3 regions of the Rhodococcus sp. MT28 genome follow, and region 1 is predicted to be linked to each of the others. Evidence: riboswitches for the same ligand, from Rfam matches in the RefSeq annotation. Region 1 holds a riboswitch; each other region holds the start of a gene.
The links. A riboswitch is a leader RNA that binds a small molecule or an ion and turns the genes downstream of it on or off. The one in region 1 is predicted to bind thiamine pyrophosphate.
Positions count from the first base shown of each region.

Region 2: another riboswitch for thiamine pyrophosphate. It lies ahead of thiO (glycine oxidase ThiO); the one in region 1 lies ahead of AC1Q6C_RS25095 (3-oxoacyl-ACP reductase).
Region 3: another riboswitch for thiamine pyrophosphate. It lies ahead of AC1Q6C_RS28040 (TenA family protein); the one in region 1 lies ahead of AC1Q6C_RS25095 (3-oxoacyl-ACP reductase).

Region 1 is NZ_JBXAFD010000007.1:33,252-40,695, forward strand. Features, by position in the region: gene recO (DNA repair protein RecO) at 1-635, opposite strand, end outside; gene AC1Q6C_RS25080 (TetR/AcrR family transcriptional regulator) at 732-1,481, shown strand; gene AC1Q6C_RS25085 (AurF N-oxygenase family protein) at 1,478-2,467, opposite strand; gene AC1Q6C_RS25090 (DoxX family protein) at 2,571-3,011, opposite strand; TPP riboswitch at 3,150-3,243, shown strand; gene AC1Q6C_RS25095 (3-oxoacyl-ACP reductase) at 3,261-4,025, shown strand; gene AC1Q6C_RS25100 (LLM class flavin-dependent oxidoreductase) at 4,025-5,305, shown strand; gene dinB (DNA polymerase IV) at 5,302-6,600, opposite strand; gene AC1Q6C_RS25110 (MarR family winged helix-turn-helix transcriptional regulator) at 6,722-7,183, shown strand; gene AC1Q6C_RS25115 (zinc-binding alcohol dehydrogenase family protein) at 7,180-7,444, shown strand, end outside.
Region 2 is NZ_JBXAFD010000004.1:376,048-383,491, forward strand. Features, by position in the region: gene AC1Q6C_RS18175 (M20/M25/M40 family metallo-hydrolase) at 1-983, opposite strand, end outside; gene AC1Q6C_RS18180 (ABC transporter permease) at 1,116-1,886, opposite strand; gene AC1Q6C_RS18185 (ABC transporter ATP-binding protein) at 1,886-2,860, opposite strand; gene AC1Q6C_RS18190 (thiazole synthase) at 2,990-3,742, opposite strand; gene thiS (sulfur carrier protein ThiS) at 3,735-3,950, opposite strand; gene thiO (glycine oxidase ThiO) at 3,947-5,026, opposite strand; TPP riboswitch at 5,026-5,172, opposite strand; gene thiE (thiamine phosphate synthase) at 5,199-5,894, shown strand; gene AC1Q6C_RS18210 (hypothetical protein) at 6,143-6,274, shown strand; gene AC1Q6C_RS18215 (NUDIX hydrolase) at 6,367-6,966, opposite strand; gene AC1Q6C_RS18220 (GlnX family signal transduction membrane protein) at 7,125-7,444, shown strand, end outside.
Region 3 is NZ_JBXAFD010000010.1:25,772-33,215, forward strand. Features, by position in the region: gene AC1Q6C_RS28020 (hypothetical protein) at 1-60, opposite strand, end outside; gene AC1Q6C_RS28025 (GNAT family N-acetyltransferase) at 635-904, shown strand; gene AC1Q6C_RS28030 (MFS transporter) at 1,066-2,292, shown strand; gene AC1Q6C_RS28035 (carboxylesterase/lipase family protein) at 2,285-3,853, opposite strand; TPP riboswitch at 3,958-4,053, shown strand; gene AC1Q6C_RS28040 (TenA family protein) at 4,041-4,784, shown strand; gene AC1Q6C_RS28045 (ABC transporter substrate-binding protein) at 4,784-5,812, shown strand; gene AC1Q6C_RS28050 (ABC transporter permease) at 5,790-6,593, shown strand; gene AC1Q6C_RS28055 (ABC transporter ATP-binding protein) at 6,602-7,396, shown strand.

The sequences.
Region 1 (7,444 bases):
GCGGGCGCCGAATCGGTACCCTCCCACTCCCCTCGGAGCAGGGCTTCCATCAAGTCGAGCACTCCGGGCGACGGCGTCGCAGCACCCGCCGGGCGGCAATAGGTACACACGGCTCCGCCTGCGGCGACATGAAAGGCCCGGTGCGGTCCAGGAGCACTGCAGCGGGCGCACTCTTCGAGGGCAGGCGCCCAACCCGCATAGCCCATGGCTCTCAACAAGAACGCGTCGAGCACGAACTCGACCGGTCGTGCCTGCTCGGCGATCGCACGCAGTGCTCCCACCGTCAATCGCTGAAGCTGCGGGGCCGGCGCGCGTTCCTCGCCGGCCAACCGCTCGGCAGTTTCGAGTACGGCGCAGGCCGTGGTGTACCGGCTGTAGTCGTCGACGATGTCGGTGGCGAATGCGTCGACCGTCTGCACCTGAGTGATGATGTCGAGATTCTTGCCCGGAAGTAGTTGCACGTCGATGTGAGCAAACGGTTCGAGTCTGGCACCGAATTTGGAGGTGGTTCGGCGGACACCTTTGGCCACGGCACGTACCAACCCGAACTGACGGGTGAGCAACGTGACGATGTGGTCGGCTTCGCCCAGTTTGTGCAGGCGCAGCACCACCGCCGTGTCTCGATACAACCTCACTCGACCAGTGTCCCACGTTGTACCGACGACCGATCCCGATGCCGCGCCCGATGACAAGTCGGAAACACGGCAGGTCCGTCCGGATAGACTGGCGCGATGCCGAGCGACGCAATTGTGCAACCTGTCACTGCAGAGTTGACCGGTCGCGAAGCGCGGTGGGAGCGACACAACTCCGAGCGTCAGAAACGGATACTCACCTCGGCGGTCGAACTGATCGAAGAGCGTGCGGCAGGTGCCGAGGTGTCCGTCCAGCAGATCGCCGATCGTGCCGGCCTCGCCAAGTCGGTGGTGTACCGCCAATTCAGCGGCCGAGACGACCTCGATCGACGAGTGCGAGCGTTCGTGCTCGGCCAATTTGCGGCGGCCCTGGATGCTTCGATGAGCATTTCGGTAGGCACTCTCGACCAGATCCTGACCCGAACCATCAGCGCCGTCGCCGAGTGGATCACCGAGCATCCGCGGATTCACGAGTTCATGGGTACCGGCCCCACCGACTACGACGACGAGAGCATCGACGCGATCAGCAGTCTGAAGGCCACAATCGCCGACTCCGCCCGCACCACTATCACCGAAGTCGGTCGATCCGTGGGGATCGACTCCTCACCCTTCGATTCACTACCGTTCGCAGTGGTGACAATGGTCGAGGGCACGCTCACCCACTGGGTCCGAAGCACCGATCCGAAACCGAGCCGCGAAGAGATCGTCGCCGACCTCGCGAAATACACCTGGTACATGTTCGACGGCGTTGCCCGCTCGAGCGGACTACAGATCGATCCCCATGTCGAATTGTCCACGCTCATAGCCGAGCTGGTGTCCTCCGACGGAGGAACTTCGCGGCCGGACTAGATCCGGGTCTTGTCGGAACGCTTCGGCTCGCCGCGGTAGCGGGCGTAGTCGCCGTCGATGCGCAGCTTTCGCCACGCACGCTTCGACACCGGATTCATCAATCCGAGTTCGTCTGCCAGGGCTCGCATTTCGCCGAAGTAGTTACCCAGGATGCGGCGTGAATGCGGGCTCCCCCAGAAGGCGCTCTTCATCACCTCGTCCGGGATTCCGAATTCTTCGGCGAATTCCTTTGGCGGTGACATGATTTCACCCGCAAGCCAACGCATCGCGCCGGGGAAGGCGACCGATGTGATGGCTCGACTCGTACGACTGAGTCTGGGGACGTGATTGCGCAGGAACTCGTGAGCAAACGAGATGTGTCTCGCTTCTTCGGCGATGTGGATCTCCATGGTGCGGAGCATCGCCGGCGGCGTGTCCTTACCCTCACGGATGAGATCCTTCTGGAAGTGGTCGATCGGTTCTTCACCAGCCAGAATGCCGATGAAGAAGATGACCGGGAACTTTGCTCCCAGCACTCCGATGATCGGCGACAGTCGCCGGAACATCGGACGCATACCCGGCACGTCGATGTCCATGCGATTGACGAGTTCCTGGAACATCTGGATATGATTGCACTCTTCGGTCATCTCGTGCAGGCAGTACCGGAACTCAGGCGACTGGTTGGGTAGCGCCATGATGTATTGCAGCATTCCCCGGATCAAGATGCTCTCGAAGGCCGAACCCACCTTGGTCACGTTCGCCTGACGCCACATTCCCATGGCGATTCGACGCTCCAACGACTGATCCTGGTACCACTGCGTCGCCCCGAGGGGGTCCGACACGGACGAGAGCACCCATCTCGGATCATGCGGATCGATCGCGAACTCTGGTGAATCCCAGTCGATGTCGAGATAGGGATCGAAACTGCGGGCAACTGAGCCCTCGGACAAAGTCTGCAGTACCTGGTGGTACGGCTTTTCCACTTCGATCGACGCTGACCGAGCCATCGGTGTCTCCTCACGGCCAGTCCGTCGATTGCAGTCGACGGACTTGAATGAGGTCAAACATAATGGGACACCGCGTCCCACGCAACCCCCTCGGGGGCCTATTTCAGGCCCGACGCAGCGGGATGATCTCGCGAACCTTCTCGTCCCGGAGATACAGTCCCGCCCACATGACGATTCCGGTGTAGACGGCAAACAGGGTCGTGCTCAGCAGAGGCTGTTCAGCTCGAAGGTTGGTCAACACCGCTCCCCCCAGGTAACCGGTGAGCAGAATCGCGCCGAGTATCGACGTTCGCGGAATCACGTACAGCGCAAGGCAGATCAGTTGCACCACCCCAGCCGTCAATGCCAGCGAGTCCGGCAACCCAAGTTCAGCCGACGCATCCTTGACTGTCTGAAGGTTGAGAATGTGGATGATGCCGTCGAAGAGCATGAAAACGACGAACAGCCCACTCAGGACGTATCCGAGCTTGCGAGCCGTGGCCGAAGGTGTCGTCGTCGTGGCGTTACCGGAAACAGTTTCGTTGTGGACGGGCTGGGTGGTCATCGGAATCTCCTGGGGCGAAGGCGAGCGGCCGGTTGCCACTTCGCTTGCAATTACGACTCCCGAGCGATCGAAAACTCATCGCGCCGGCCGTTACAACGCACCCGGCGTTCAGGACGATTCACCGCTCGTGGTCTGATGGTCGGTGACACGGGGTGCCGAAAAAGTCGGCTGAGATCAGACCCGATGAACCTGACCAGTTAGCACTGGCGGAGGGATGTCGACATGACCGAACAGCAATTTCAGCGCGCATTGAACCTGGACGAGCAGATCGTTCTGATCACCGGTGGCGCCCGCGGGCTCGGCGCCGCACTGAGCCGAGCATTCTCCCGCTCGGGGGCCCGGGTGATCGTGAACTACAACAAGAGCCGTGACACCGCCGAGACCCTGGTCACCGAACTGGGTGAGGATCGAGCCTTCGCAGTCCAGGCGGACGTGACGGACCGCAGTTCCGTCGACCAGTTGTTCTCCGCTGCACGCGAGAGATTCGACGCACCGATCTCGACCGTGGTCGACAATGCACTGGTCGACTTCTCGTTCAACGGCGATGCCCGGCCGAACGCGGACACGATCACCTGGGCCGACTTCGACTCTCAACTACGCGGAGCTGTTGCCGGAACACTCAATACCACCCAGGCAGCGCTACCAGGCATGCGCGAACTCGGCTTCGGCCGAATCATCACTGTCGGAACCAATCTGGTCCAGAATCCGGTAGTTCCGTACCACGACTACACCGCTGCCAAGGCCGCACTGTTGGCACTGACACGGACGCTGTCCGCCGACCTCGGTCCGGACGGGATCACAGTCAACATGGTCTCGGGCGGCTTGCTCCGCACCACCGATGCGAGCGCCGCAACACCGGAAGCCGTGTTCGACATGATCGCGGCAAGCACTCCCCTGCGCCGAGTCACCACGCCGGACGAATTTGCCGACGCTGCACTCTTTTTCGCCTCACCATGGTCACGGGCCGTGACCGGCCAGAACCTGGTTGTCGACGGCGGACTCGTCAAGAACTGATGGGCGCACAGCTGCGGATAGGTGCGTTCCTGCTCGGTTGCGGACATCACAGTGCGGCATGGCGTCATCGCGACTCACCGGTCGAAAGTCTCGGCGGCATCACGTATTACGAGTCGCTCGCCCAGATCGCCGAACGCGGCAAGCTGGACGCCGTCTTCTTCGCTGACGGTCACAGTGTTCGCGAACCCGAGTCGGGTGCGTCGTGGTTTCTCGAGCCGATCACCGCATTGACTGCCATGGCGCGAGCGACAGCGGACATCGGCCTGGTGACCACCATTTCCACCACTTTCTACACGCCATTCCACGCGGCACGACTGTTGGCCTCGCTCGACCACATCAGCGGCGGACGGGCCGGCTGGAACGTCGTGACCTCGATGTTCGACCAGGAGGCGCGCAACCACGGACTCGAGGCGATGCCCGATCACGCCTCCCGATATGAACGAGCCGACGAATTTGTCGAAGTGGCCCTCGCATTGTGGGATTCGTGGTCGGAAGACGCGCTGATCCTCGACCGGGCGGGACGTTTTGCCGACGCAGGCAAGATTTCTCGCATCGATCACGACGGCAAGCATTTTCGTGTCGACGGCCCGTTGACGGTTCCTCGATCCCCGCAGGGCAGACCGGTTTTGTTTCAGGCCGGGGCGTCCGAGCAGGGTCGCGATCTGGCGGCGCGTCGCGCCGAGGCAATCTATTCGGTTGCCTACGACTTACCCAGCGCACAGGCCTACTACGCGGACGTGAAATCGAGAATCGAGCGAGCCGGCCGGGATTCGAGTTCGGTCGCCGTGATGCCGGGACTGGTCACCTACGTCGGCAGCACCGTCGCCGAGGCCAGGGCGAAGAAGGCCGAACTCGATCTCCTGCTGCCCACCGAACAGTCGATACGCCAACTCTCGTTGTTCACCGGACAGGATTGCGAGAACTGGGATCTCGACGGGCCCGTGCCCCCGTTGCCTCCACTCGAAGCGTTCACCGGGCCGCAGGGCCGCTACGCCACTATTTTGCGGATCGTCGAGAAGGACGCACCGACTGTGCGGGAACTCCTCGGGACGCTCGCTGCGGGTGGTGGTCACGCAACGATGATCGGAACACCGGAGTCGATTGCCGACGAGATGGGATCCTGGTTGAACGGCCGCGGTGCCGACGGTTTCAATCTGATGCCGCCGACCTATCCGCAGGGCCTGGAAGATTTTGTCGATCACGTGATTCCAGTGCTGCAGGCGCGTGGGTTGTTCCGTCGCGAATACGAGGGAGCGACTCTGCGAGAAAACCTCACCTAGTCCGGCAGTAGCGGCACCGACAGATCCGGATCGCGTCCCAGGAGCACTCCCCTCGTGAGGGCCGCGGAGCCGAACTTCTTCCGGACACTGTCCATTGCCGAGTCGAGGGCGGCAGTGTCCGGACCCGCGAATCCTGGACCGTCGAAGGGCAATTCGAGTTGTTCGGCGCCGTCCCGATCCAGGTTGGAGACAGCGACACCGATCAACGTGATGCCCTTGTCCGCGATCATCGGTATCGCTTCGTCCAGCAGCACCATCGAGGCGCTCAGCAATTCCGCTGTGTCGGCGGTGGACCGGCGCAGCGTGTGAGATCGAGTTGCCCGCGTGAAATCCGCGAAGCGGAGCCGGAGCGTGACCGTGCGCCCCGTCCGCTGCGCCGAACGCATGCGTCGACTGACACGGTCGACAAGGGACATCAACGACGCATCGAGTTCTGCGCGGGGATGGGATCCGCGACCCAGCGCATGCTGAGCACCCATCGAACTGCGGCCACGATAGGCGCGGACGGGGCGCGGATCTCGATTGTGTGAGAGTGCGTAGAGATGGCGACCGGCGCCGCCCCCGAGAATCGAGACGATCGAGGATTCGTCGTGCCGAGCGATGTCACCCACCGTCACGATGTCGAAGTTTCGCAGCTTCTGGGCCGTGATCTTGCCGACGCCCCACAGCTTCTCGACCGGCAAGGGATGCAGGAACTCGGTCTCGCCCTCCGGCGGCACTCGCAGCAATCCGTCGGGTTTCGCGAATGCACTGGCGACCTTGGCCAGGAACTTGGTGCGTGCGATTCCGACCGTGATCGGTAGTCCGACCTGCTCGGCCACATCGCGTCTGAGGTTGGCTCCGATCTGCAGCGGGTTTCCCACGATCTTGGCGAGCCCGCCGACCTCGAGAAAGGCCTCGTCTATGGAGATTCCTTCGACCAGCGGCGACGTGTCGTGAAAGACGTCGAACACGTCTTTGCTCGCCTGCGAGTACGCCGACATTCGCGGAGGGACGACTATCGCCTGAGGACACAGTGATCGGGCCTGACCACCGCTCATGGCTGTGCGAACCCCGAACGCCTTGGCCTCGTAGCTTGCCGCCAAGACCACCCCACCACCGACGATGACCGGCCTGCCGGCCAGAGTCGGGTCGACGCGTTGCTCGACTGATGCGTAGAACGAATCGAGGTCCGCATGCAGGATTGTTGCGTCACCTGTGGACCGACTACCGCCAGAATGATTACCGCCGGAACGAGCACCGCCAGGGTGATTACCTGGCGTTTCTTGATCCAGCGGTTCATGCGACACGAACATATGTTCCCATGCGCCACCGACACAATGAAAGGCCGCAAATAGATTCCATGGAATTAATCACGAATCGGGCGTACGGTGAGAAAATGATTCCACGGAATGCATATCGGTTCGGAGTCTGCTCTTGACCAGATCAGCACTGAGCAGGCACTTCGACAACCTCGTCCGCTTCGAAACCGAACTGTGGACGGCCGTCGACCAGCGACTCCGAATCGAGCACGACCTGCCACTGAGTCGATTCGAGCCGATGCAGATCATCGACAGGCTCGGCTCCTGTCGGGTCTTCGACATCGCCGAGGCCCTCGCGATCACCGTCGGTGGCACGAGCAAGCTGGTGGATCGAATCGAAGCGGCTGGACACTGCCGTCGAAAATCCAATCCCACCGACAAACGATCCTCACTCATCGAGTTGACTCCCGAGGGCAATGAGCTGTTGCGGCGGGCGAAGGCAACGTTCGACGGCGAATTGGAGCGCCGTCTCGGTTCCGTGCTGACGCCCGACGCTCTCGATCGATTCGGCGCCACACTGGCCACGCTGCGTGAAGCCAATCGAAACCTGACACCGACCACGAAGGAAAAAGCATGACCGACACAATGCGCGCAATCGTGCTCGACGCCCCCGGCCCGCCAGAAGCATTGACTATCAAAGTGATTCCGATACCGGTGCCGATTGCGGGCTGGGTACTGGTCCGGGTGAAGGCATTCGGCCTCAATCGATCCGAACTTCACACCCGCCTCGGCCTCGCCGAAGGCGTGACATTCCCGAGGGTGCTGGGCATCGAGGCCGTCGGCGAAGTGGTGAACTGCCCCGGCGGGGAGCTCACCGAAGGCCGGCAAGTCGCCGCCA
Region 2 (7,444 bases), on a different contig from region 1:
AGGGCGATGTCGGCCCGTTCCTGATCGCTCAGACCCTCGACGTAGCGGGTGGAGCCGACCAATCCCACTTCTTCCGCTCCCCAGAAAGCGAAACGCACGGCATTCTCGATGCTCGGTGAGCTTCCCATCTGCAGCGCGGTTTCCAGTACGGCTGCGGTACCGCTTCCGTTGTCGTTGATTCCGGGACCTTCCGGCACACTGTCCAGGTGGGCGCCCACGACAACCACGTTGTCGGTCGCGCCGGTCTTGGTCTGCGCAATCACGTTGCGCGACTTCGTCGTTTCCGTCGACGTGTCGAGAATCAGCGTGAGGTCTCCGGGCGCTGCGGCAAGAGCCTCGCCCGACGCCTTACTCACCCCGCCGGTCGGAATGCGGGCGTCTTCGGGTTCACCCAAGGTAGCCCCGCCCAGCATTGCGTCCTCGTTGTTGGCAACCAGCAACGCCGCCGCGCCGCGATCAGCGGCGATCTTCTGCTTGTCGCCGAACGGGCACACTCCGCGGGTGACCAGCACGATTGCACCGTTCACGTCGCGGCCGTCGTAGTCGGTGGCCTCGCAACCGGGGGTCTCGTCGGCGGGAATCGCCACCAGACGCGCCGTGATTCCGGTCGGTCCCGTGGAGGTGGAATATGTCAGCGCCCGCACCGGAACATCGGAGCCGTCAGCGGCTTTCAGGGATTCGGTGCCGGGATCGAAGGAGCTGAAGTCGAATTCCGGGGTGCTGACCTCGAAACCCTTGTCTTCGAGCAGGTTTGCCACGTAGTCGACACTGGCGTCGTAGCCGGGGGTACCGGCCGATCGATTGCCCTCGTTGTTGGCGGCGATCTTCTCGAGTTGCTCCAGATGCCCGGTCACGGCGTCGACCGTGACGGTCTCGGAGAATGCAACCGGGTCTGTCGGGACGGCCGCTTCACTTCCCGACGAGCATCCACTCACCACGAGTGCTCCAGCCATTGCGACCACAACCACACCGAAGAGTCTCATCTTCGGAGGATATCGGCCGAAGCACAGGAAAGGGACCCAGTACGAATGGTTTTTCGTACTGGGTCCCTACTCTGCTGTCACTCCTGGTTCTCGGTAGGTCTCCCGACAACACCTACCGAGGGAGCGACAAGATCAGGCGTCGCGACGATTCACGATGACGATACTTGCTCCGAAAATCACCAGAACGAAGGCCGCGAAGTAGATCAGGCTGCCCCAGGGTCCCCAGTGGAAGTCGACGCCACCGCTGCTCGCACTGAGGAAGTGGTTTGCATTCGCGAACGGCAGGAACGGGGTGATCTTCTCGCCGAAGCTGCCGAACAGTCCGAACAGGCTCTCGATGAGCAGCGGCCAGAGCAGGAGCAACGCAATTGCGCCGGCCGACTGGCGAATGATCGATCCGACGCCGACAGCGAGAATCACGCACAGGAAGGCGTAGATCGGGATGCCGTAGATCGCGCGCCAGTCACTGCCGCTCGACAGGGTCAATCCGGCACTCGCCTCGGTACCGGCGATGGCCTTGGCCATGGCGTACGCGCCGAAGGCGAGAACAAATGTCAGTACAGCACCGAAAGCACCGATGAGGCCGGCTTTGGCGATCAGAACCGAGGCACGGTTCGGAACGGCCTGGAAGGTGGTGCGGATGGTCCCGAAGCGGTACTCACTGGTGACCGCGAGGGCCGCCATGATCATGAGAACCATGATTCCGAAACCCGAGATGCCGGCCGTGGCAACGGCGGTGTCGAGGTCCGGTGCTCCCTGGACGTCGGAGGACGTCAGAGCCGACTTGGCAACCGCGCCCATGATGGCCGCGAAGCCGAGCGCGAGCACGACGATGATGACCGAGCACCACAGCGGCGACTTGGTCGTGGTGATCTTGATACGTTCAGCACTGAGAACAGCCATTACAGTGCACCTCCCATAGCCTGCTGTGTATTTGCGTGGTGGGCACCGACACCCGGATCGATACCGGATGCGTGGTACTGGACATCGTCCCCGGTCAACTTCATGAACGCATCCTCGAGCGACCCCTGCTGAGAAGCCAACTCGTACAACACGATCCCCTGCGAACCAGCCAACCCACCGATCACATCAGTGGTCGAATCCACCACCACCAAAGCCGGGGCAACACCGGAACCGTCCTCACGCACCGTCAGCCCCTGCGAGAGCAACACACTGCGCAACGCATCGAGCTGAGGACTACGCACCCGCACCGTCGACTCCGACGAACGATCCACGAACTCCGCCACCGTCGAATCCGAAATCAACCGACCCCGACCGATCACCACCAACTGCTCCGCCGTGAGCGCCATCTCCGACAGAAGGTGACTCGACACCAACACCGTGCGGCCCTCGGCCGCCAACCGCTGCATGAACTTACGAATCCAGACGATGCCCTCCGGATCGAGACCGTTGACCGGCTCGTCGAACAACAACACCTTCGGATCCCCCAACAACGCACCCGCCAACCCCAGACGCTGCGACATACCGAGCGAGAACCCGCCCGCCTTCTTGCCCGCCACCTCGGACAACCCGACCAACCCGAGCACCTCGTCGACGCGGGACTTCGGGATCCCGTTCGAAGCAGCCATCCACTGCAGATGTGCACGCGCACTGCGATTGGGGTGCACCCACTTCGCATCCAGCAACGCGCCGACAGTCCGCAACGGCGTCTTGAGCTCGCGGTACGGCTTGCCCTCGATCAACGCCGCACCCGACGTCGGCTGATCCAGACCCAGGATCATCCGCATCGTCGTCGACTTACCTGCACCGTTCGGGCCCAGGAAGCCCGTCACGATGCCCGGCTTGACCGTGAACGACAAATCGTCCACCGCTTTCGTCGGTCCGTAAACCTTGGTCAATCCCCTCAGTTCAATCATGAGGAGAACTTTGCCCTACCGGCAATGACCAGCACATCGGCCACAGGTCTAGTTCCGAGTGGTACTCAGGTAGGACACGAAGCCGGACAATCTGGGCATAACCCTGAGAAAACACCCGGAAATGGTCCGTCAGGACGATGCTTGGGCCCAGAACCGCTTGGGAATCCGGCCGGCGTGACGCGCTTCGAAACCTGCTACCACTGCGTGCCGCATCGCCGACGCCATCAACGCGGGATTCTTGGCCCGCGTCACCGCTGTCGCAAGTAGGACGGCGTCGCAGCCCAACTCCATGGCAAGGGTGGCGTCGCTGGCCGTTCCGATTCCGGCGTCGAGGATGACGGGCACGCCGGCGCGCTCGACGATCATCTCGATATTGTGCGGATTCGCGATACCCAGCCCTGTCCCGATGGGTGAACCGAGCGGCATGACTGCCGCGCAGCCGACCTCTTCGAGGCGAAGCGCCAGCACCGGATCGTCCGTCGTGTACGGCAGGACGGTGAATCCGTCGTCCACCAATTGTTCTGCGGCGGAGACGAGTTCGATTGCGTCGGGCAGCAGAGTCCGCTCGTCGGCGATGACTTCGAGTTTGACCCAGTTCGTCTCGAGCGCTTCGCGTGCCAACTGCGCCGTCAGGACCGCTTCGGCGGCGCCCCGACACCCGGCGGTGTTCGGCAACGGTTCGATTCCGAGGCGACGAAGCAGGTCCAGAACGCCGGTGCCGCCGGCCGCGTCGACTCGCCGCATCGCGACGGTGGTCAGTTCGGTACCGGAGGCGACAAGCGCTTCCTCGAGGACCGCAAGGTTGGCGGCGCCGCCTGTCCCCGTGATGAGCCGGGAACCGAAACTGCGGCCCGCGATAGTGAGAAGGTCCTGCTCAGCCACCCTGCACCGCCGTGAGGATCTCGATTTCCCAACCACGTCCGACGGATTCGTCCCAACGCCCGCGAGGAAAGAGCGCACCGTCGACGGCGACGGCGATGCCTTTGCTCGGCAACTCGAGGTGCGTCAGAAGTTCGGTCACCGTGACTGCTCGATCGAACTCGAGATCTTCGCCGTTGACGGTGATCCCGATCGGGACCTGCTCACTCATGAATTTTCCTTAGCTACTGCGAACCGCTCGGGTTCGGTTCCTTTTACCTCGACCAAAGATGTGCCGTTCAGCAACGCGACCGTCGCATCGGCGGTGACGGGCGTCAGCAGGACTCCGTTGCGGCCGTGCCCGGTGGAGACGACAACACGATCGGACACGCGCCCGATCAACGGCAGGTTGTCCGGCGTCATGGGACGCAGACCTGCCGCGCACTCGTACAGTTCGTATTCGCCGATCGCCGGCATCAGTGCCTCGGCGTCGTTGATCAGGTCCCGTACTCCGGCCATCGTGACCTGTGTGTCCTCACCAGACTCGTATTGTGTTGCGCCGACGACGATTCCGTCACCGCGCGGGACGAGGTAGGCGGGCCGCCCGTGGACGCTTCCGCGGATGGTGCGGCTGGGCGCCGGGGTGACTCCAGGCCTACTGCGCAAGCGAAGGATTTCGCCCTTGACCGGGCGTACCGGTAGCCCGGGCCACAGCTTGGGTGACGCGATACCGGCGGTGAGCACTGTCTGATCGGTATCGAGTTCGGCGAGGTCGTCGACGGCCCGCGCGATCAATTCGACGCCGGATTCCGCACAGGCCTTCTGCAACGCCGCCAGCAGAAGTCTGTTGTCGACGGCGGACTCACCGACAGCCATCAACCCCGACCGGATGCCCCGGCCCAGCATCGGTTCGAGTTCACGGATGCGCGCGCGACCGAGAACTTCGAGTTCGTGCCCCTGCGAGCTCACCCACTCGGCGATGGTCTGCAGGTCCTGCGCGTCGGCAGCGTCGAGTGCAACCGTCAGCGAGCTGTCCGCGGTGAAGACCGATTGCCCGAATTTTCCGAGCTCCTCGCCGAACGTCGGCCACCGTTCCAGGGACGCTGCACCGATTGTCAACGCGGTTTCTTCACCCGGCCAGCCTTCGGAAAGCGGGGCAAGCATTCCGCCCGCCACCCACGAAGCACCTGATCCAATGGACGGGTCGTACAACCGAACGGCCCACCCGTCGCGGGCTGCTCGCCACGCGATAGCGAGACCGATGACACCGCCGCCGACAACCGACACCGTACGAGCGTGTGTACTCACGAAACTCCACCTCCACTTCCTGCGCCGGCATGATCCGGGTCAGGTCTGACGGTCGGGATCTGGTCGCGATCCCCTCTCAGCCCTACGAACCTCGCAGTCACGACAAAAAGTGACGACGACGTTTCAGGACTCCCGTGTCGAACCTTGCTCCCTAGAGGCTACCGTTTGCTCCGTGCACCCCACACATCCCAGTAACGACATCGACCGGCGCGAGCGCCTGGCAGCAGCACGGCTGTACCTGTGCACCGACGCGCGCCGCGAGAAAGGCGACCTCGCGCAGTTCGCCGAGGCAGCATTGTCCGGCGGAGTCGACATCATCCAATTGCGTGACAAAGGCTCTGCCGGTGAGCGCGAGTTCGGCCCGCTCGAGGCCAAGGACGAACTGGTGGCGCTGGGCATTCTCGCGACCGCAGCGCGACGCCACGGCGCATTGTTGGCCGTCAACGATCGCGCGGATCTCGCGATGGCTTCCGGCGCCGACATCCTCCACCTCGGCCAGAACGACATTCCCGTCCCCTACGCGCGAACCGTTGTCGGTGAAGACGTAGTCATCGGCCGTTCGACGAGCAGTCGCGCGCAGGCGAGTCTGGCCGCCATCGAAGAGGGCGTCGACTACTTCTGTACCGGGCCGGTCTGGGCGACACCGACCAAACCGAATCGAAGTGCGTCCGGTTTGGAACTGGTTCGATCGACCGCCGACGCCGCACCGCCGCGGCCCTGGTTCGCGATCGGCGGCATCGACGAGGAACGTCTGCCAGAGCTGCTCGACGCCGGCGCCACGCGCATCGTCGTCGTGCGTGCAATCACGCAAGCATCGGATCCCCAGGCGGCCGCGCAACGCCTCGCCGCAGCCGTCGCTGGGCGCTGAAAGCCGGTAACTGGCGTTCGTCAAGTGTTTGCCGGGCGATTTCCGCACAGTTACGGGTCAGCACGCCTGACTCGAATTATGAACGGAAGTTGTCCGATCAGACAACAAACTCCCAGTTCCTAGGTGCGATTGGATGTCCGAAAAGTCGGATTAAGTGATCTTGCTCACAGTTGCTTCGATTGCGTGTCACATCCCATTCGGTTTGTTGTAGTTTACCTCCAGTTACTAACTGAACCTAGGAGCACTAAATGGGATCCCTCGACACCGGCTCGCTCAGCACCGAATCGCTCGAAGACCTGAACCTCGGCAAGATCAGCGAGCTGCTCAAGCTCGGTATCACCGCGGTCAGCTTCATCACGGCGCTGAACTCGCTCAGCTGAGCCTCGTTTCGGTCGACGACCGAAACACCGAAGGGCCGGACTCCCGCGGAGTCCGGCCCTTCTGCTGTGTATGAACTGTGAAGACTCGAGTGCTACGACTGCGTACTCGACGCCTCGGACAGGTTCTGGTCACTGCCTGACTGCTCACTGCCTTGGTGGGAACTACCCGACAACCATCCGAATCCGCCGTCCTCGAGCACGACGGTGTGCGGATCGCCGTCCACGGCCACAACAGGCTCGGTCCGGAGGTCGGGCCATGAGGAACCGAAGCCCGGATGCAGCGGCAGTGAGTCGACGTCGGCTTCGCGTACCCACCGCAACTCGGTGCTCTCACCATTGGCAACCGTCGACAGTGGATGCGCCGCGTCAGCCACGACGGTGGTGTAAGTCCACCCGCTCTCGGCGCGCATCGTCACTACTTCCCCGCGGACACGGACGGCGTCCTCGGCGATACCTGCTTCTTCGTGTGCTTCCCGGACGGCAGCGTGCGTCGTGCTCTCGTGTGAGTCCCGCGCACCGCCGGGCAGTGCCCACGTTCCGCCCTGATGGCTCCACGCCGCACGATGCTGCAGCAAGACCATGGGTGATCCGTCCGAATCGGGGGCACGAAGAAGCAGTCCTGCAGCTCCGTGTTTACCCCAATGCCGAGTACCGTCCGATCCGATGGACCAACCGTCACCGTCACCACGCATCGACTACCTCGCTCCGCCTGCTCTCGCCGTTGTCCCACACTAACCGTTTCAAACTGCTCCAGGTGTAGGTGATGCTTATATGCTCGCGAAGATGCCCTGAATCATTTCTCGGCGGCATCATTTCTCGGTAGCCCGCCTACAGCGAAGTGAGGTGCTCGATGGTCGACCGTGTCGTCCCGTCCATCGAACCCCGGTCGCTGCCGCCCTCCGAGGCCACATCAGTGTCGGCGGAGGACGAGCAGGCACTTCTGCGGCGCGAACTGCAGGCCTTCATGTCCTCGACGCCTGGCCGGTTGACCGTCGTCGGACTGATCCTGATCGCGATCACTTTGATCGCCGGACTCCTCGCCACCGCAGCGATCGAGAATCGCCAGGCGAACCTCGACCTCCTCCTCGTCGAAACCGAGCCTCTCGCCAACTCGGCCCAGAATCTCTACAGTGCGTTGTCCTTGGCAGACGCCGCCGCGGCCACCGCCTT
Region 3 (7,444 bases), on a different contig from region 1:
GAAGTCGTACGAAAAAATTGCGGCAAAGTAACTGTTCGACTCACGCTGCCCGAAAATCATGTGCGTTCCTTCCTCGAAGTTGTCCGACGAAGACTCGAAATCGAACCGTTGAGCAGCGACGCCAAAGTTTTTTTGGCGAAGTTGTAACGCTTCTTCTATCCCCGACGATTCAAACGCTAACCCCCCGAGCGGGTCTTTGGGATCACGTCCGAGAAACGATCTGATGACCAACGCAATACCCCTGGGGTTTCCGGCCGCTCGCACCCATCATCGACACGCAACCAGCGCGCCGCTGACCTGCAATTTGCCCGTTTCAGGCCCTCCACTTAATCCATCCGAACAGACGACAAAAAACTTTGTGACCGGTCCCACATATTGGGATGTTTACGATCGTGATGCATATGTATCACCCGTTGTGGGCACAAAAGTACGGGCAAATCGGCACGTACAGACCAGTTTTGTTCGTTCTCCATGGCGACGAAGGTCCCTTGAACGGTCGTCCAGTTGTAGTTGCGCTAAGTAACGGATCCCACGTCGGCAACCGATATTGCGGACGGCCTGCCAGGTAGCGTGCTCCAGAGAACGTAGACGCGGCGCGGCGCAACCGGCCGCCCTTTCGAAACGGAGCCCGAAGATGACCGAGACAGTGGCGCGCAATCCCGCGGAAACGCGTTTCGAGATCCGAGTCGACGGCGAACTCGCCGGTTTCGCCGAGTACTCGGACCATTCCGGCGTCCGTGATTTCCACCACACGGTGACCTATCCGCAGTTTCGTGGGCGCGGGCTTGCCGCCATCGTGGTGCGTGAAGCGCTCGATCAGACCCGGAACGAGGGATTCAAGATCCTTCCGACGTGCTCGTACGTCGAGAAGTTTGTTGCGGAGAACCCCGTCTACCAGGCATAACCGAACGAGAACGGCCGGCGAAAAACCAGTCGCGAACCTGCAGACCCCGCTGCTAGCGTCGATGGTGCCGTCGTCGAAATCCTGGGCGGCACCATCTCGGGGAAGGAAAGAACGTGGTCGCCTCAGCAGATCGGCGTCCACCTGCGTCCACGGACGTAGCTATCCCCAGCTATCTCCCTCTCGTACTGGTCAATCTCGCGACGCTGTTCTCGGCGATCGGCAACGGTATCGCCATCGTCGTGCTCCCCTGGCTGGTTCTCGAACGAACCGGTAAGGCTACCGACGCGGCGATAGTTGCCGGCGCAGCAGCCATTCCGCTACTCGTGTCGAGCCTGTTTTCGGGGACATTCGTCGACAAGTTCGGACGCCGTCGAACGTCGATGATTTCCGACGCTCTCTCTGCGATGTCCGTTGCAGCGATTCCGATCATCGCGGCCACCGCGGGCTTGACGATCCCGGTGATCGCGGCGTTGGCCGCACTCGGCGCCGTGTTCGACCCCGCCGGAATGGCGGCGAGGGAGTCCATGCTGCCTGCAGCGACTCGGACCGCCAAGTGGAAGCTCGATCGAACCAACAGTGTGTACGAGGCCAACTTCAACGTCGCGTATCTGATCGGCCCTGGCATCGGCGGTGTCCTCATCGCAACGATCGGAGCGGTGAACACGCTCTGGGTCACGGCGGCAGGTTTTGTGTTCTCGATAGTCGTGGTCGCCTTCATCCGGCTTCCCGGCGCCGGAGTGCCCGAACACGAACACCGTCCGAAATCGATCTGGCACGGCACACTCGACGGTCTTCGGTTCGTCTGGAACAACAAACTGCTGCGCACCCTGGCGCTGATCGACATGGCGGTCGTCGCGCTCTACATGCCGGTGGAGAGTGTCGTGTTCCCGGTGTACTTCACAGAGTTGGATCAACCGGCCCAACTCGGATCGGTGTTGATGGCCTTGGCGATCGGCGGCATCATCGGCTCTCTCGCCTACGCCCCACTGGCGCCGATCATGTCCCGGCGGCTGATCATGATTTTTGCCGTCGCCGTTCTCGGCATAGCGATGCTGGCCATGGCGCTCCTACCTCCGCTGTGGGTGATCCTCGTACTTGCCGGACTGCAGGGCCTCGTCTACGGACCAGTCGGCCCGATCGCCAACTACGCCATGCAGACGCACAGCCCGGAGCACATGCGCGGACGCGTCGTCGGTGTCATGACGTCGACGGCCTACGCCGCCGGCCCGCTCGGCTACCTCGCGGTCGGCCCGCTGCTCGATCAACTCGGAATCGCGTCGACCTTTGTGGCCCTGTCGATTCCGATCATCCTGATCGCCGCAGTATGTGCCTCCCTACCGGTGCTTCGCGAACTCGATCGTCCGCGGCACTCGACCGACGTCAGTTGAACCCCATCACGTCGTTGCCCCAGGCGACGCGCAGTCCGTGATCGGGGTCGCTGACGAGGGTGTCGGCGGAGTCGATCAACAGCGTCGACCGCTTCTCTTCCTCGTACGGCGCCCAGTGCTTCGAGCCGTCGAGGGCCGCCGGCACGGCATGCCTGGCGAAGGCCAACCATCGCCGTTGGATACGGCCGGCCACCTCCATCGCAGCCTTCCGTCCGCCGAGCCAGAACGTGGGGTCGACGTTCAGGGTTCCGAAATTGCCGAATACATAAGGTAATTCGGTCGCGTGGCCCGCGCCGATCCGCGCCGCCTTGAGCATCGGCGTCGCGTGATCGAAGCGGTAGACCCATGTAGGGGAATGCCTGCAGTGCGCGTCTGCGATCCAGAGGGTCGGCATGCGAAACGCCGCGTCCCGTGACAGTGCCAGCGCGCCACTCGGTTTCGCATGGTCAGGGTAAGCCGACATGATCTCGGCAAGTTTGGTCGCGGAGATGTCGGGGTGATCGTCGGCCAGTAATTGGAGCATTGCCTCGACGGACTGCGCACTCACCGGCATCAGCGGAGACTTCATGAACTTGAAGATCGACGCCTCGTCCTTGTTGGAACCGATGATCAGTGGGATTCGGTGCGCGTAACCCTTCTGGAAAGCCGCAACCGGGTAGTGCGGCACCAGATCGCGATCGACAACGGGTGCCATCGCCAAAGTTCCCGGAATCCGGGTCGGAATTTCGTTGACCAAATCATCGCTTGCCTTGACGAGCAGTTCCAGATCCGTGGTCAGCAGATCGCCTGCGTCTTCGGGGTCGATCGAGAGCAGTTCGAGAAACCGCTCCGCCACGGTCTTGGCGCGCTCGGCCCCGTAGACGGAGGTCGCGGGCGGACTCTGGGCAATCGCACGATGGAACAGACCTTCGGCGCTCGGACAGGTCATGAGCGTCGTGATGGATCCTGCGCCGGAGGACTCACCGAACACGGTCACCGCACTCGGGTCACCACCGAAGGCGTCGATGTTGTCTCGAACCCATTCGAGTGCCGCAATCTGGTCTCGCAGACCACAGTTCGATTCGAAAACAGTATCCGCGGTGGAGAATGCAGACAGGTCCAGGAATCCGAGTGCGCCGACGCGATAGTTGAAGGAGACGAGAACGACGTCACCGGTTTCAGCCAGATGACGGCCGTCGTAGATCGTTTGGGCGGCGGATCCGAGGCAGTAGGCGCCGCCGTGAATCCACACCATCACCGGTCGCGGCGTGCCGTCGGGTCGCGGGGCCCAGACGTTGATCGACAGGCAGTCCTCGTCGATTTTGAAGGCCCGATCGATCGGAACCGCCGGACTCTGGCCTTGCGGCGCGATCGGCCCGAACTCACGACAGTCGCGCACCCCGTCCCACGGCTGTGCGGGTTGTGGCGCTCGGAACCTCCGCTCACCCACCGGCGCCGCTGCGTAGGGCATGCCCTTCCACGCGAATACACCGCCATCCGGATACCCGCGGGCTTCTCCGCCTCGCGCCCGGATCACCAGAGTTCCGTCCTCGCCGAGATTTGGTCGAACGTCGGTCTCCATGTCTGAATCCCCTCCCGACCCGCGCGTGTGGCAATCAAGACCAAACCTACCAATCTCGGACGGGTGTGCGCCGAGTACACAACCCCTCGGTGTTAAGGTCGCCTAGTTCTGACACGGGGTGCTCCGCATGGGCGGGGCTGAGAACACACCCGGGAACCTGATCAGGTAATGCTGACGAAGGGATGTCATGGCTACTACGCAGCCTGCATACAATTCTGCCGAAAACTCGGTGGCCACAGCGCCGTCGACGGATCGGTTCACAGATCGACTCTGGGCCGAGACGAAGGCCCTCCGCGAGTCGATCGACTCACTGGAGTTCCTCCGCCGCCTCGGCGACGGAACATTGCCTCTCGACGCGTTCCGCACGTACATCGAGCAAGACAAGCTTTATCTCGAGGGGTATTCGAAAGCGTTGTCCCTGGTCGCGGCCCATGCCCCGGATCCGCAGTCCGCGGGCTTCTGGTCGAATTCCGCGTCCACGGCAGCGACAGTGGAATCTGCGCTTCACGACGGACTTCTCACCGGTGGAATTCTTCCAGCGGGATCGGGAAGGCTCGAGCATTCGCAGGCCTGCCTGGGATACGTCTCGTATCTGACGGCGACTGCAGCAACTGCGCCTTACCCGGTCTCCGCAGCGGCAGTACTCCCCTGCTTCTGGATCTACGCCGAGGTCGGCCGCGATCTTGCCGCTTCAGCGCGCGAGGTACTCGACGCCGATCCGTCGCATCCGTACGCACAGTGGGTCACGACCTACGACGCACCCGAATTCCACGAGTCGGTGGCGCAGGCCCGCGTGCTGGTCGATGCTGCGGCCGAAGCTGCCACCGAGACAGAGCGTGAGGCGATGAGTGAAGCATTCCGCATCGCCAGCCGCTATGAGCTGATGTTCTGGGATTCCGCACTCCACCAGCAGCCTTGGCCGGCGTCGTGATGTCGTTTGCGGCGCTGCGCCGCACGCTTGCCACGTCTGCCGCGATCGCAGCCGCGTTCACAGTTCTGACCGGATGCGCCTCTGACACCGGCTCTTCCGACGGGACCATTCGGTTCGCACTCGACTGGACACCGAACACGAACCACACCGGTTTGTACGTAGCACTCCAAGAGGGCTACTTCGAGGACGCCGGCCTGGACGTCTCGATCCTGCCGTACAACAACACCTCGCCCGACACCCTGGTCGATGCCGGCAATGCGGAGTTCGGCATCAGCACACAGAGTCAGGCCACGTTCGCCCGTGCAGCCGGCGCCGCCACGACGTCCGTCATCGCGCCACTTCAGCACCGCGCCACCGGCATCGGCGTGAAGGCGGATCGTGCGGACATCACGCGCCCACGTGATCTCGACGGGAAGACGTACGCCGGGTTCGGTGATCCCGGCGAAGTCGAAACGCTGCAGCAGATCATCCGCAACGACGGCGGGACCGGGAACTTCACGACGGTCACGCTCGGAACTTCCGCGTACGAAGCCGTGTACTCGGGCCAGGCAGACTTCACCGTCTCCTACTTTGCTTGGGAAGGCCTCGAAGCGGAGCGAAACGGAACTCCGATGCGGTACTTCCAGTACACCGATTACGGCTTCCCCGATGCGTATTCGATCGTGATCAACGGCAACCAGCAGTGGTTGAAGGACCATCCCGACGAGGCACGCAAGTTCGTCAAAGCCGTTCAACGCGGATATCAGACTGCTGCCGACAACCCGGACCAGGCCGCGCAGGATCTCATCGACGCGAACCCCGGAGCTTTCACCGACGAAGACCTCGTGCGTGAGAGTCAGCGGATGCTCGCCGCCGACTACATGAAAGACGTCAACGGCGTTGTGGGCGCCCAGAATCTCGAAACCTGGTCGGGTTATTCGGGATTCCTCTTCGAGAACGGATTGCTCGCCGGACCCTACGGGAAGCCGTTGACCCAGAAGCCGGACTGGTCGGAGTACTTCACCAATGAGTATCTCGACGCGTCCTGACGTGAGCGGACGGTTGGTCTCGACCATGCGGCGGGCGCTTCCCGCGCTCGCCGTGGTGGTGCTCCTCGTGGCGGCGTGGCAGGTCTACGTCGAGATCAGTGGGATTCGGCCGCAAGTACTTCCGTCTCCGGGGCGCGTTCTGTCCCAGGGGTGGGACAACCGCGAGATCATCTCCGGCCACGCCTGGTCGACATTGCAGGTCACGTTGGTCGGCTTCACTGTTTCATTGGTGTTGGCCTGGATTCTTGCTGTGGTCGTGGACTTTTCGCCGTGGTTGTCACGCGCGCTGGTACCACTTTTCGTCGTCTCGCAGACGCTGCCGATCATCGCCATCGCGCCGCTGATGATCATCTGGTTCGGCTTCGGGCTGTTGCCGAAGGTGTTGGTGATCGCCCTTGCGACGTTCTTCCCCATGACCATCGGACTCATCGAGGGATTTGCCGCGGCCGATCGGGAAGCGGGCGCTCTCCTGCGCAGTATGGGCAGCACTCGCTGGCAGGAGTTCCGATACGTTCGCCTTCCTTCGGCAATTCCGCGATTCTTCACTGCCCTGCGCATCGGCATCACGTATGCGGTCGTGGGTGCGGTGTTCTCCGAATACGTCGGCGCTACTTCCGGTTTGGGTATCTACATGAGCACCCAGAAGAACTCCTTCCGCACCGACCTGGTGTTGGCGGCCGTACTGGTGACCGCGTTGATCAGTGTCACGCTGTACTTGCTGACGTTCGCCATCGAGCGCATCGTTGCACCATGGGCGATGAACGAAAGGTCGCGGACATGACTGACCCGATGGTCGAGGATGCAATGGTCGAAATCCAGGACCTGACCAAGAGGTTCGACACGGCCGGAGAATCGCGTCTCGTGCTCGATTCGGTGTCCTTTGGCGCCGACGCGGGCGAATTCGTGTCGGTGATCGGGCCGAGCGGCTGCGGCAAGAGCACGATCTTCAACGTCCTGGCCGGGCTCGAATCCCCGACCGCGGGTTCGGTCCGTGTGGGCACGCGCGCAACGGAATCCGAAGCAGCCGCCGAGGTGCACACCGCGTACATGCCGCAGAAGGATCTTCTGTTCCCTTGGCGCTCGGTACTGGACAACACGGCCCTCGGTTTGGAAGTGCAGGGAGTCGGCAAGAAGGAAGCACGCGAGCGCGCTCGCGAGTTGTTCCCGGCGTTCGGACTGTCCGGATTCGAGGACGCCCGGCCGTCACAGCTGTCCGGCGGCATGCGCCAGCGAGCGGCGATGCTGCGCACCGTTGTTCAGGGCAAACCTGTCCTGCTGCTCGACGAGCCGTTCGGCGCACTGGACTCGTTGACCCGCACCGAGATGCAGGCCTGGCTGCAAGACGTGTGGCAGCAGTACCGGTGGACCGTGCTGATGATCACCCACGATATTCGTGAAGCGATCTATCTGTCCGATCGCGTGGTCGTTCTGTCGGCGAGGCCGGCAACGGTCAGGTGCGTCGTCGACGTTCCCTTGCCGAGGCCACGCGAACTGGACATGATCACCTCGCCCGAGTTCGCCGACGTCGAGCGTGAACTGCTTGCCGTTCTCCACGACGAGACGCGCAAGTCGCTACACCCCTAGCGGTTACTGACAATGCGCTGAGAGCGCGCCGATTTCACCTGCCGTTCA